Regions from separate parts of the Desulfosporosinus sp. genome, predicted to be linked through region 2. Evidence: riboswitches for the same ligand, from Rfam matches in the RefSeq annotation. Region 2 holds a riboswitch; the other holds the start of a gene.

Region 1 (6,590 bases), on a different contig from region 2:
TTGCTTGCTTCTTGAAGTTTTTTCTGAGTTTTTTCTAAGACTTCTACAAATTTGCCGAATTCGGTTTTAACTGCCCCAAGTAAGTTCCATACTTCGCTGGAGCGTTTCTCAATAGCTAAGGTTTTAAAGCCCATTTGAAGGCTATTTAGGAGAGCAGCCAACGTGGTGGGTCCTGTAATAATAACCTTGTATTCTCGCTGGAGGCGTTCACAAAGACCAGGGCGGCGTAGAACCTCAGCATATAAGCCTTCAACGGGTAAAAATAAGATGCCAAAATCTGTCGTGTTAGGGGGATCAAGATATTTATCCCTGATAGTTTTCCCCTCAAGCTTTATTCGATTTTCCAGAGATTTACCAAGTTCTTCAACGAGTGTAGAATTGGCTTGATCTTGTGCTGCTATTAGCCGTTCATAATCTTCAATGGGGAATTTGGCATCGATTGGAAGCCAGATGACCGTATCTTGTCCGTCTCGAGCAGGGAGCTTAATAGCATATTCTACACGATCATTACTTCCAGCTTTAGTTACGACGTTCGTCGAGTATTGTTCGGGAGTTAGGATCTGCTCTAACAAGTTGCCGAGCTGAATTTCGCCCCAAATTCCTCGGGTTTTAACGTTGGTCAAAACTTTCTTTAAGTCTCCGACACCTGAAGCCAGGGTTTGCATTTCCCCTAGTCCTTTATGGACTGCTTCTAATCTCTCACTGACAATTTTAAAGGATTCTCCTAAGCGTTGTTCGAGAGTAGAGCTCAGCTTTTCGTCCACAGTTGCGCGCATCTGGTCTAATCTCTGGCCGTTATCTTGCTGAAGTAAAATGAGACGTTCTTCTACTGTTTTGCGCATTTGTTCTAATTTTAAATCATTGGTTTTGGTCAGAGAGCCTAGTTGTGTGGCAAAGATATTCAATTGATCGCGCTGAAGACCGGCGATTTCTGCCATTCGAGCTAATACGGAATCATTAAACAAACGGACGGATTGGTTTAATTCCTCGCGGACTTGTCTAGCATTGGTACTAGCTTCTTCGCGGTTTTTGGATATCTCCCCATTAACGATTCGTTCGTTGCGTTCAAGGTTCTTCTCTAAAGAATCAAATTTACTCTCGAACTTAACAAAAGGATGTGTTGATGAGCGGATTATTATGATGACGAGTAGGATGATAGTAATGATGCCTAAGATGATTTGAATTAATTCGAACATAAACGGTTCTGTCATATGAGATCCTCCTAAGTTGTACTTCTAAACTACTTTATCACATTTGGGAGACAAAGGTTTGTTAAAGCAGCAAACATTGTGATAAATTAGGCTTTTTTGTCGATATGTTAATCCTTATGGATATTAGTAAAATTATTATCTTTAATTCACTGTTATAAAGAGGAGTTTTAGCTTTGAAGAGAGAATTTTAGGAGTTTAGAGATAAATCTTATTGTATACTAAAATACATTTCCACCAGGGGGAAAAATGAAACAGATTAAGATACATGTAACAGCATTTATGATAATCGCCTTAACCTTCGGCTTAGGGGGCTTGTCTTTTTTAGCCTTTTTTCAGACAAGAGATCTCTTAAGAACTAATTTAGAGGCCCAAATCACCTCGCTAACATTATCTTCTAGTTCTGAAGTCGGTTTATGGTTAAATGCTCACAAATCGGAACTAGAGATTATGGCAAATACACCCTACGTTGAAAACGGAGACAAGAACGCAATTTTAGCGTATATGAATAAAGAAATTGAGCGTAATAAAGACTATGAAGAGTTTTTCTATGTGGATATCGAAGGTAATTACTTACTAAATTCCGGTCAGAGAGGTAGTATCATCGATCGTCATTACTTTCAGGAGGTCATGGCTACAGGCGAGTCTGTAGTATCAGATCCCTTATTTTCCAGAGGGAATAGTAGTCATAGTATTGTTGTTGCTGCTCCGATTAGGATAGGGAATAAGGTGGTAGGTCTATTAGGTGGGAGTATTAATTTATCGGAACTGATCCAACTCGTTTCGTCAAAAGGGGTTGGAGAGATCGGTAATACATTTATTGTTCAAAAAGATGGTCTGATGATTATTCACCCTAAAGAGGATTATATTATGAGTTACAATGGGCGAATGTATAATCGTACTTCACTAGATTATAGGGATACCATTAAAAAAATGATTCGCGGTGAAACTGGAGTGACAAAGAATACATTTGAAGATGGAGATAAATACCTAGCCTATGCTCCAGTACCAGGCATTGAATGGTCGTTAGGTGTTACGGTTCCGGTCACCTATGTTTTAAATCAGCTGTATTACTTGCCCATCTACTTTATCGCGATTACGAGCTTTTTAGGGATTGTTATGGTCGTTTTAATGAGGCGTTGGCTTGTCCATCCCCTGACTGAATTGACAAAATTTACTGCAGAACTCAATGATAATATATATGAACGTGAGAGTAATTATCAGCTAGAGAGTCCAGTAATTGAAGTTGAGGCTCTTGCTACTAACTTCCGGAGGATGACTGCAGCACTACAAGAAAACTTTAGAAAGCTAGAAAGTTCCGAAGTGAATCTTAAACAAGAGATTATCGAAAAAATGATGGTTCAAAAAGATTTAGAGTGTAGTTACGAAGAACTTGAGGCTGTTGAAGAGGAATTAAGATCTAATTACGAAAAACTTCAATCCAAGGAAAAGTTACATAGAGAATCAGAACGACGTTTCCGATCCATGCTCGAGAACGTGAAACTTATTACAGGGATTATGGATAAGGACGGTCGGATTATCTTTTGTAATGACTTTATACTGGGTCTAACAGGATTTCAAAGAGATGAGGTCGTAGGACATAACTTCTTTGATGTTTTTATTCCCATAGGTATAAGAAAAAGTGCAAATGCTTGGTTTAGAGAAGTCCTAGAAAGTAAGAATATTGTAGTTCATAATATTTATCCTATTCAAACAAAAAACGGGAATACACGGGTTGTTCACTGGAACCATACCCTCTTGTTTGATTCAGAGGGTAATATCTCGGGGATCGCAAGTATCGGAGAAGATATCACTGAGCGTAAGCAATTTCAGGAGAGGCTCGAGCACATGAGTTTCCACGATGCCTTAACTGACCTGTATAACCGAGCATATTTTGAAGAAAAGATACGTTTACTTGGTGGACAGGATTTTGCTCCAGTTGGGATTATAGTTTGTGACGTAGATGGACTAAAACTAGTTAATGATACACTGGGACATACGACAGGGGACAAATTACTCGGGTTGACCGCTGGTCTTATAAAAAAGTGTTTCCGTGAAGAGGACCTAATATTTAGGATTGGCGGGGATGAGTTTGCTATCATTCTACCAAAGAGTGAATTATCGGTGGTAGAACAAGCCTGCTACAGAATTAGAAAAGTGGTCGAAACATATAATATGGAAAATAAAGAGTTTCCTCTTAGCTTATCCATGGGTTTTGCAGTAAGCGAGAAAACAATTGTCAATGTCGACGAAGTGTTTAGAGAAGCAGACGATGGAATGTATCGCGAAAAACTACATCGAAGTAAAAGTACGCGCAGTGCCTTGGTGCAGGCCATGATGAAAGCACTCGAAGCAAGAGATTTTATTACTGAAGGGCATGCGGACAGGTTACAAGAACTAGTGATCACACTAGGTCAGGCTTTGGCTTTATCGGAGCGGACTCTTGCAGATTTACGACTTTTAGCACAGTTCCATGATATCGGTAAAGTGGGCATTCCTGATAGTATTCTTTTCAAGCCAGGACGTCTTACAGAGGAAGAGTTCAAGGAAATGCAGCGACATAGTGAAATTGGACATCGCATTGCTCAGTCGGCCCCAGACTTACTGCCGATCGCTGATTGTATACTAAGACACCATGAGTGGTGGAATGGTCAAGGTTATCCATTAGGGCTTAAAGAAGATGATATCCCCTTAGAGTGCCGCATTTTAGCAATAGCTGATGCCTACGATGCAATGACAAGCAATCGACCCTACAGGAAAGCCTTGAGCCAGGAGCAAGCATTTAAAGAATTAATCGATAACATGGGGATGCAATTTGATCCCGACCTTGTGCCCATATTTATTAAAGCCATCAGGTAAATTAAATTAAATTCGTTTAAATCTCAAAGAGCTAAGTATTGACCATTGACTTTATATTCTCCACATGTTAATTTAATAAAAACTGAATAATGAGCAGGGGTGCTGGAATTGGCTGGCTGAGATTTAGACCCTTATAAGTCTAAGACCCTTTTAACCTGATCTGGATAATGCCAGCGTAGGTAAGCAGTTTACTCTTTTATGAAATTGGAAGAGCACTATCTTATTCTGGAGATATGTGCTCTTTTTGGTTTTATGAGGTTCTTGGGTAGCCAAGTTTTTAAAAGAGAAATTAAACATATTGGAGGTGCGTTATGAAACAGGTACTTACTATAGCTGGTTCAGATTCTAGTGGGGGCGCAGGGATTCAAGCAGATTTAAAAACGTTTTCTGCTCATGGGGTTTTTGGAATGAGCGTAATTACGGCAGTCACCGCTCAAAATACCCAGGGGGTATTTGCTGTACAGGATATCTCTAAAGACGTAATCGCAAAGCAAATTGAGGCGATTTTTGATGATATTGAAGTTGATGGAGTCAAAATCGGTATGGTTTCACAAGTTCCTACAATAGAGGTAATTGTGGAACAGTTAAGAATCTATAAGCCTAAAACCATTGTTTTAGACCCTGTCATGGTCTCTAAGAGCGGTTACCATTTGTTAAATCCAGAAGCTGAAGCAACTTTAATTAAGGAATTACTGCCAATGGCAATGGTTGTTACACCTAATATTCCAGAGGCTGAAGTTATGACGAATAAGTCCATACACACGCTAAAGCATATGGAGGAGGCTGCCAAAGCTATATTTCAGATGGGAGTGAAGAATGTACTCCTTAAAGGGGGGCACTTGGAAGAGGATTCTATTGATATCCTATTTGATGGACAGGAGTTTAGATACTATTCCTCTGCAAGGATTGCAACTAAGAATACTCACGGAACGGGATGTACACTTTCGTCGGCCATCACGGCAAATCTGGCCTTAGGACACAGCCTTAATCAAGCTATCACCCTAGCAAAGGAGTATATAACGATTGCTATTCAGAATTCCTTACCAATTGGAAAAGGCGTAGGCCCAACCCATCACTTCTATACACTTTATAAAAAGGCGGGATTAATTGAGTGAGCACAACTTCAAAAAATAATTTAAGTGGGTTTAATTTTGCAACCCTATGGTTTGGTGCAGCTATATCAGTGGCTGAAATAGTGACGGGTGGTCTTCTAGCCCCCTTGGGATTTAAGATGGGGGTTTTGGCTATCCTGCTTGGACACTTGGTTGGGACGACTATTTTAGTGCTGGGAGGAATCATTGGAACCCAAGAGAGAATCCCAGCTATCATGTCGACGCGTATCTCCTTTGGTGAATACGGTTCCTACTTATTCTCGATCTTGAATGTTTTACAGTTATTAGGTTGGACAGCAGTTATGATTATTGTTGGGGCCCGGTCGGTTAATCACATCACTAATACTTTATGGGCATTTAATAATATAACTGTTTGGAGTTTAATCATCGGAATTTTGATAATGGTTTGGTCATGGCTTGGTAGAGATAGCGGTTGGAAAAGGGCAAACCATTTCGCCGTTATTTTACTCTTCCTTTTAACTTTGGTCTTAAGCTCAATTATTTTCCGTAACCACGAGTTGTTTACAAAGCAGGTTGCTGGAGATTTGGCCTTTGGTTCTGCTTTGGAACTATCCGTAATCATGCCTTTATCCTGGCTGCCGCTAATATCCGACTATACGCGATTTGCAAAGACAAAGAGTGGAGGGGCAGGAGGAAGTTGGCTAGGATACTTCATCGGAAGTAGTTGGATGTATATAATTGGCTTGGGATCTGCAATTATCGCCTCAGATGCTGATCCGTCTGCAATGTTACTGGCTGCAAATCTCGGTATAGTTGCCTTAGGAATTATCATTTTAGCAACGGTAACAACGACTTTCCTTGATGCTTATTCAGCTGGAGTTTCGTGCTTAAATATTTTCCCTAAATTAAATGAGAAAACGGTTACGATTGTTATGACGGCTATTGGTACTGGATTAGCAATCGCCGTGAATATCGAGCAGTATGAATATTTCCTTTATGCTATCGGATCAGTGTTTGCTCCTTTGTTTGCAATCCTGTTAACGGATTATTTCCTTTTGAAAAATAAGAAGATCCAAGCGGACCTTGTGATTAACTGGGGCACATTAACCCTTTGTGCACTTGGAACTGCGTTATACTACCAGTTTGTCAAATTTGATTTTGTTCTGGGTGCGACTATTCCGGTTATGTCAATTATCAGTATTGTACATCTTATTACATGGAGGTTGACTGCTAAATGGAAATACGTGAAAAAATCTGTGCAAGCTTAAGTGTCATTAAAGAGAAGAGTCCCTTGATCCACCATATAACCAACTATGTTACAGTCAACGATTGTGCTAATATTGTTTTGGCCATCGGAGGTTCCCCTGTTATGGCAGACGATCTAGAAGAGGTAGCAGAAATGGTAGGCTTTGCTTCTGCTTTAGTGCTAAATATAGGTACTCTAAATTCC
Region 2 (6,590 bases):
AACCGTTCGTGAGATGCGTAGGGACTTGGGGATTATTCCAGTTTATAAGACTGTAGATACCTGTGCAGCAGAGTTTGCTTCGGCAACCCCTTATTATTATTCCAGCTATGAGGAAGAAGATGAGGGAAAGGTGAGTACAGGTCCTAAGGTTGTCGTCTTAGGTTCAGGACCTATCCGAATCGGGCAAGGAATTGAGTTTGATTATTGCTCTGTACACGCACTCACTGCTTTGCAAGAAGCGGGTGTAGAAGCCATTATGATCAATAATAATCCGGAAACAGTATCCACAGATTTCGATATTGCAGATAAGCTCTACTTTGAGCCCTTGACCATAGAAGATGTGCTTCATGTCTTAAGTAAAGAAAAAGCGGATGGAGTCTTAGTTCAATTTGGAGGACAGACAGCCATAAATTTAGCGGGCCGTCTAAAACTTGCGGGAATAGAAGTTCTAGGAACCCCCGTTGATGCGATTGATATGGCTGAGGATCGGGAGCGGTTTGCTGAATTATTAGGTCGTTTAGGAATCCCTCAATCTGAAGGGCGAAGTGTTATATCAGTCGACCAAGCCAAGAAAATTGCCGAGGAACTGGAATTTCCTGTGATTGTCCGTCCATCCTATGTCATTGGTGGTCGTGCTATGCAAGTGGTAGAGAATCTAGATGAACTGGAAGATTATTTAAGGCGGGCGATTCATCTATCTCCAGAGCATCCGATTTTGGTGGATAGATATTTGGATGGAAAAGAAGTTGAAGTTGACGCGGTTTCAGACGGAGAGACCACGATAATAGCAGGCATCATGGAGCATATCGAACGCGCCGGTGTCCACTCAGGAGACAGTCTGGCAGTTTATCCGCCCCAGAGTTTAACCCCTGCTGAAATCGAACAAATCGAAGATTTCACCTGTCGTCTGGCTGAAGGAATTGGAATCAGAGGACTTATCAATATTCAATTTGTCGTCGTGCGAGGCAAGGTATATGTTCTAGAAGTGAACCCACGTGCAAGCCGTACGGTTCCGATTCTTTCTAAAGTGACGGGGATTCCCCTGGTGAACTTAGCTGTTCAAGTTGCTCTTGGCAAGACCTTGAAGGATATGGGCTATAACCATGGACTTGCTCCTGAAGTTCCCTTCGTCGTTGTTAAAGCTCCGGTTTTTTCCTTTGAAAAATTGACAAAGGTCGAAACTTCCTTAGGCCCTGAAATGAAGTCAACAGGGGAAGTATTAGGGATGGATACCCAATTCGGGCATGCTTTAGCCAAGGCTTTTGCGGCTTCTCGTATTCCCCTCCCCAAAGATGGGAATATTCTAGTATCTGTTGCAGAGAAAGATCGGCCAGAAGCGATTACCCTGGCTCGACAACTAGCTCAGTTGGGATTTGGTGTCAAGGGAACCGGAGATACTGCCAAGGCTTTAGCCCTATGTGGTGTAGAGGTAGAAGAAGTGACTGAATCCAGCCAGGCGCTTCAAGAAGCCATAAGACAGCGAGAATTCTCCTTCATCCTTAGCACGCCTAATAAAGGAACCCCGGAGAGGACTGGTTATCTTCTGAGGAGGTTAGCTGCAGAACACGGCGTCCCATGTTTTTCGTCAATGGATACTGCGAAAGCCGTCGTCCGAGCGTTCCAAGAGATACGAAGTCATACGTCTCCCCAGGTTCTCGCTTTACAGGAGTATTTGGTGATGTAAACCGGGTGGGACGGGGGGACTAGGAACCTGTCCCCCCGTCCCACTAGATGTAAGTTGACAAACGCCTAACCGAGATGCTATGATTACGAAAATAATAAATATTTGGGGAGCTGATCTATCGGCTGAGAGGGAAATATGAGTTTCCGACCCATTGACCTGAACTAGGTAATGCTAGCGGAGGGAATTATAGTGCATGTATCGATGCCGATCATTGCGTGAGTAAGAACCTTCTACAATTTTAGAGGGTTTTTTTATTTTATATAACAAAGAAGGAGGGAAAGCAGATGATTAATGCGAGTGTTGCGATCCAAGTACTACCGGCAGTGGAGGGAGAAGAAATCCTACACGTAGTGGACAAAGTTATTGAGTACTTAAAATCGACTGGACTTAATGTCTTTGTGGGCCCATTTGAAACGACTATTGAGGGAGACTTTGAACAGCTCATGGATATTGTTAAACGCTGCCAGTTGATTTGTATCGAGGAAGGTGCACCTAGTGTGATGTCCTATGTAAAAATCAGCTATAAGCCTGGTGGCGGAATTTGGACCATCGATGAAAAAGTTACAAAACATCACCAATAAGCTCTATCCAACAGCACTATTACTATTCTTACTGCTGGTATGGCATATGGTGACGGAAACCGGATTTGTTCCTAAGTTTATGTTGCCTTCCCCCATCGACGTGATCCGAGCCTTTATCAACTCGTTTTCCGAGCTCATGCAGCATGCAGCAGTTTCTTTGACAGAAGCCTTTGGAGGCTTGGCTATTAGCATTGTTTTAGCGTTTAGCATAGCACTTTTGATGGATCGGTTTGAAGCTTTATATAAAGCCGTACATCCCCTTTTGGTCGTCACTCAAACGATTCCTACGGTTGCCCTTGCTCCTCTATTAGTATTGTGGTTGGGGTATGATATGGCACCTAAGATCACACTAGTAGTATTAACGTGCTTTTTCCCGATGACCATCGCGCTTTTAGGTGGTTTCAAATCCTCCGATACGGATGCAATGAATTTAATGCGTGCCATGGGTGCCAGGAAGTGGCAAATATATCGCTACATTAAGCTGCCCAATGCCTTGCCGGGTTTCTTTTCGGGTCTCAAAATATCCGTATCCTATTCTATTGTTGGTGCAGTCATAGCGGAATGGCTGGGTGGAAATAGTGGATTAGGAGTATATATGACTCGCGTGCGGAAATCCTACGCCTTTGATAAGATGTTCGCAGTTATTTTCCTTATTATCATATTGAGTTTATTGCTCATGAAATGCGTAGGGCTATTAGAACGTAGGGCAATGCCTTGGAGACATACCGAGGAGGAAAGAAATTAATCAACTAAGATGTACTATGAAAGATAAGACCATAAGTATTTAAGTAGAGGAGTAAGAAAGAACATGAAAAAGAAGTTTGTTGCTTTGATGGCTGCGGTTTTAATGATAATTGGCTTAACTGGCTGTTCACAAACAGGTACAGAAAAGCCAACCCAACAGTCGACCGAAAAGATCACCTTTGTCCTGGATTGGACCCCCAACACCAACCATACGGGAGTATACGCTGCAAAGGAATTAGGATATTTTAAGGATGCTGGTCTGGAAGTCGATATCATTCAACCCCCAGAGGGTGGAGCTTTGCCCCTAGTAGCAGCGGGAAAGGCAGAGTTTACAGTAAGTTTCCAAGAGGAAATTGCCGCTGCTATTACCTCGAATAGTCCGTTGGATGTCGTTGCGGTAGGTACCATCTTGCAACATAATACATCAGGAATTATCTCCTTAAAAGAGGATAATATCCTAGGTCCCAAAAACATGGAGAACAAAGTATACGCAACCTGGGATACCCCTGTCGAAAAAGCCATTTTGAAGCAAGTCATCACAAAAGACGGTGGGAACTACGATAATGTAAAAATGATTCCCAGTACCGTAACTGATATTATTTCAGCCCTGCAAAGCAATGTTGATGCCGTATGGATTTACTATGGTTGGGATGGAGTAGCCACCAAAGTGAAAGGTCTAGATACAAACTTCTTCTCTTTTAAAGACATTGATCCAGTGTTGGATTTTTACACCCCGGTGATCGCGTCCAGTCAGACATACCTAAATCAAAATGAAGATACTGCTAAAAAGTTTTTAGTAGCCGTAGCAAAAGGGTACGAATACGCCATTGCAAATCCAGAAGAAGCAGCTAAAATCCTAGTGAAGTATGCCCCTGAAGTGGATCTGGATATTGCAACAGCCAGCCAGAAATACCTTGCGGATCAGTATAAGGCTGAAGTCAAACAATGGGGATATATTGATCAGGAGCGGTGGGACAATTTCTATACCTGGATGTTTGAGAACAAGCTCATACCGAATAAACTCGATTCTGGAGCAGGATTTACAAACGCTTATCTGGCCAAGTAGGGCTTCATGACATATAGGAGTAACCATGGGTAAAATAAAGCTTGAAACCCAAACTATATCTAAGAGTTTTGCGGGTGAATTAATCATCAAGGATATCAATATTAACCTTGGAGAGAACGAGTTGGTAAGCTTATTAGGTGTAAGTGGGATCGGCAAAAGTACTCTCTTCAACGTGATTGCAGGCGTGCTTCCCCCTGAAACAGGGCATGTGCTCTTAAATGGTGAGGATATAACCGGGCAGGCAGGCAAAGTGAGCTATATGCAGCAAAAAGACTTGATGCAGCCCCACCTGACTGTGCTGGATAATGTTGCATTGCCGCTTTTTATTCGGGGTGTAAACAAGCAGAAGGCCAGAACTCAGGCGCTTAGCTACTTCGCAGATTTTGGACTGGAGGGGACTCAGAAGAAGTATCCCATCCAGCTTTCAGGAGGGATGCGCCAGCGTGCTGCACTCTTAAGAACGTATTTATTTTCCCACGAGGTGGCACTTTTTGACGAGCCCTTTTCTGCCTTGGATGCCATTACAAAAAATGCGATGCACAAGTGGTATCTCGAGTTAATGGGACGCATTAACATGTCTGCGTTATTCATCACCCACGATGTTGATGAAGCCATTTTGCTTTCGGATAGGGTCTATATCATGACTGGACCTCCCGGGATGATTGCTCATGAGATTGTTATCGATACGCCACGACCTAGAGGAGATCAGTTCTCGGTCTCCGAGGCATTTATCCGATATAAACGACAGATTATTAAGCAACTTTCCTCTTAGACCTAGCAAAAAGAGTACAGGTCAATGAGTTGTTCACTCATTGACCTGTACTTTTTCTTAACTTCCTTCTATCAGGAATTTGCGGCCATTTCAGCAGTGGCCTTAATTGATTATAGACCCAACGAGATTCCTTCGTCATTAGGGGGCCTAGAATGGCGAGAATGAGAACATATAAGGCGGCAAAGGGTTGGAGTGCAGGCAATAATCCGCCTGCTTTTGCAAGAGTGGCTAAAATGATCGAAAATTCACCCCTCGAAATAATGGATAAACCAATATTCAGTGAAGCTCTGTGGGAAAGACTCGCTTTTCTCCCTGCCCAGACGCCGGACACGATATTACCTAAGAGAGTTAAGAGAACAGCTGCTACGGCAGGCCAAACAGCTCCCCCCAAGGCAAAAGGGTCAATGCTTAGGCCAAAACTAAAGAAAAAAAGAGCCCCAAAGAAATCTCTAAAGGAAACAATTAAATGCTCTATACGTTCGGAATGCTCTGTTTCTGCCAGGACCAGACCAATGAGTAAAGCCCCGATGGCTTCAGCAATGTGCAGGGTTTCAGAGAAACCCGCTACCAAAACTAAAATAGAGAATATAACAAGCATAAACGTTTCATCCGAGGGGATATCCAACCAACGGTCAAGTTTTGGAACCAGCTTATGCCCCAAAAAAAGAAAACCTCCGATAAATAACAGGGCCATTAAGGCACTCATAGCTATTTCTGAAATGGAAGTGGAACCGGCAAGAACTAGACCAGAAACAACGGAAAAGTAAATAGCCACGAAGACATCTTGAAACATCATCAACCCCAATATGATCTCCGTTTCATCGTTAGCCGCTCTCTTTAAATCGACAATGACTTTTGCTACGATGGCACTAGAAGAGATGGTCATAATACCTGCCACGACAAGTATTTCCTTAACAGGCCAACCCAGTAGCAAAGGGAATATAATAGCTACAGATAAGTTAATAACCATATAAATTGTACCGCTTCTGATGATGGATGGCCCAGCAGTTAAAAGACGTTTAATCGAGAACTCTAACCCTAGAGAAAACAAGAGGAACAGCACTCCTAAACGCCCCATGAATTCAATCAATGGGGCGCTGTGAATAAATCGAAAGTCTAAGACGCTTATGTGAGGTGCTTGCGGACCAACGATCATGCCAGTCAGGATTAGGATTGGTACAATAGAAATTCGGAGTTTACCGGCGAAAAGTCCTGCAGCAGCAATCAAGGCTAGTGCAAGCCCTATCTCCAGTATCAAATGCTCCATTACTGAACACTCCCATGAACTAAGAGATGCTTACAGGCTTTAACTTGTTTTTTTTCACCAAGAATTACGACAGTAGAGCCATTACTAAAGGCCGCCTCAGGTCCAGGGTTCACTGTTTTACTCTGATCCTCTTCTACAATAGCTATTATCGTTCCTCCAGTAATCTGTCGGATACACAATTCTTTGATAGTTTTACCAATGGCATACGCTCCGGGCTCAATTTTGTACCATTCGATAAGCATATCTCCTAAGGCGACATCTACAGTCTCTAATGCTTTAGGGCGATAAGTCATCCCTCCTAGAATAGCAGCTATACAACGGGATTCTTCGTCATCTAAAGTGACCATAGAGATAGAATCATCTGGGTCCTCACGATAAAAATGATAAATTTCCCTACGGCCGTCATCATGTACAACGACGACAACCTTCTCTCCGCTGCGGGTTTGGAGTTGAAACTTCTTACCAATACCCGGTAA

The links. A riboswitch is a leader RNA that binds a small molecule or an ion and turns the genes downstream of it on or off. The one in region 2 is predicted to bind thiamine pyrophosphate.
Region 1: linked by a shared signal. The riboswitch ahead of thiD (bifunctional hydroxymethylpyrimidine kinase/phosphomethylpyrimidine kinase) and the one ahead of HGJ98_RS19830 (MTH1187 family thiamine-binding protein) in region 2 are both predicted to bind thiamine pyrophosphate.

Annotation. Positions count from the first base shown of each region.
Region 1 covers NZ_JABZFS010000014.1:134,471-141,060, reverse strand. The annotation lists gene HGJ98_RS03360 (DNA recombination protein RmuC) at 1-1,211, opposite strand, end outside; gene HGJ98_RS03355 (HD domain-containing phosphohydrolase) at 1,458-4,067, shown strand; TPP riboswitch at 4,153-4,267, shown strand; gene thiD (bifunctional hydroxymethylpyrimidine kinase/phosphomethylpyrimidine kinase) at 4,379-5,182, shown strand; gene cytX (putative hydroxymethylpyrimidine transporter CytX) at 5,179-6,408, shown strand; gene thiM (hydroxyethylthiazole kinase) at 6,375-6,590, shown strand, end outside.
Region 2 covers NZ_JABZFS010000080.1:104,447-111,036, reverse strand. The annotation lists gene carB (carbamoyl-phosphate synthase large subunit) at 1-1,684, shown strand, start outside; TPP riboswitch at 1,778-1,884, shown strand; gene HGJ98_RS19830 (MTH1187 family thiamine-binding protein) at 1,969-2,265, shown strand; gene HGJ98_RS19825 (ABC transporter permease) at 2,237-3,010, shown strand; gene HGJ98_RS19820 (ABC transporter substrate-binding protein) at 3,074-4,075, shown strand; gene HGJ98_RS19815 (ABC transporter ATP-binding protein) at 4,101-4,847, shown strand; gene HGJ98_RS19810 (cation:proton antiporter) at 4,885-6,114, opposite strand; gene HGJ98_RS19805 (cation:proton antiporter regulatory subunit) at 6,114-6,590, opposite strand, start outside.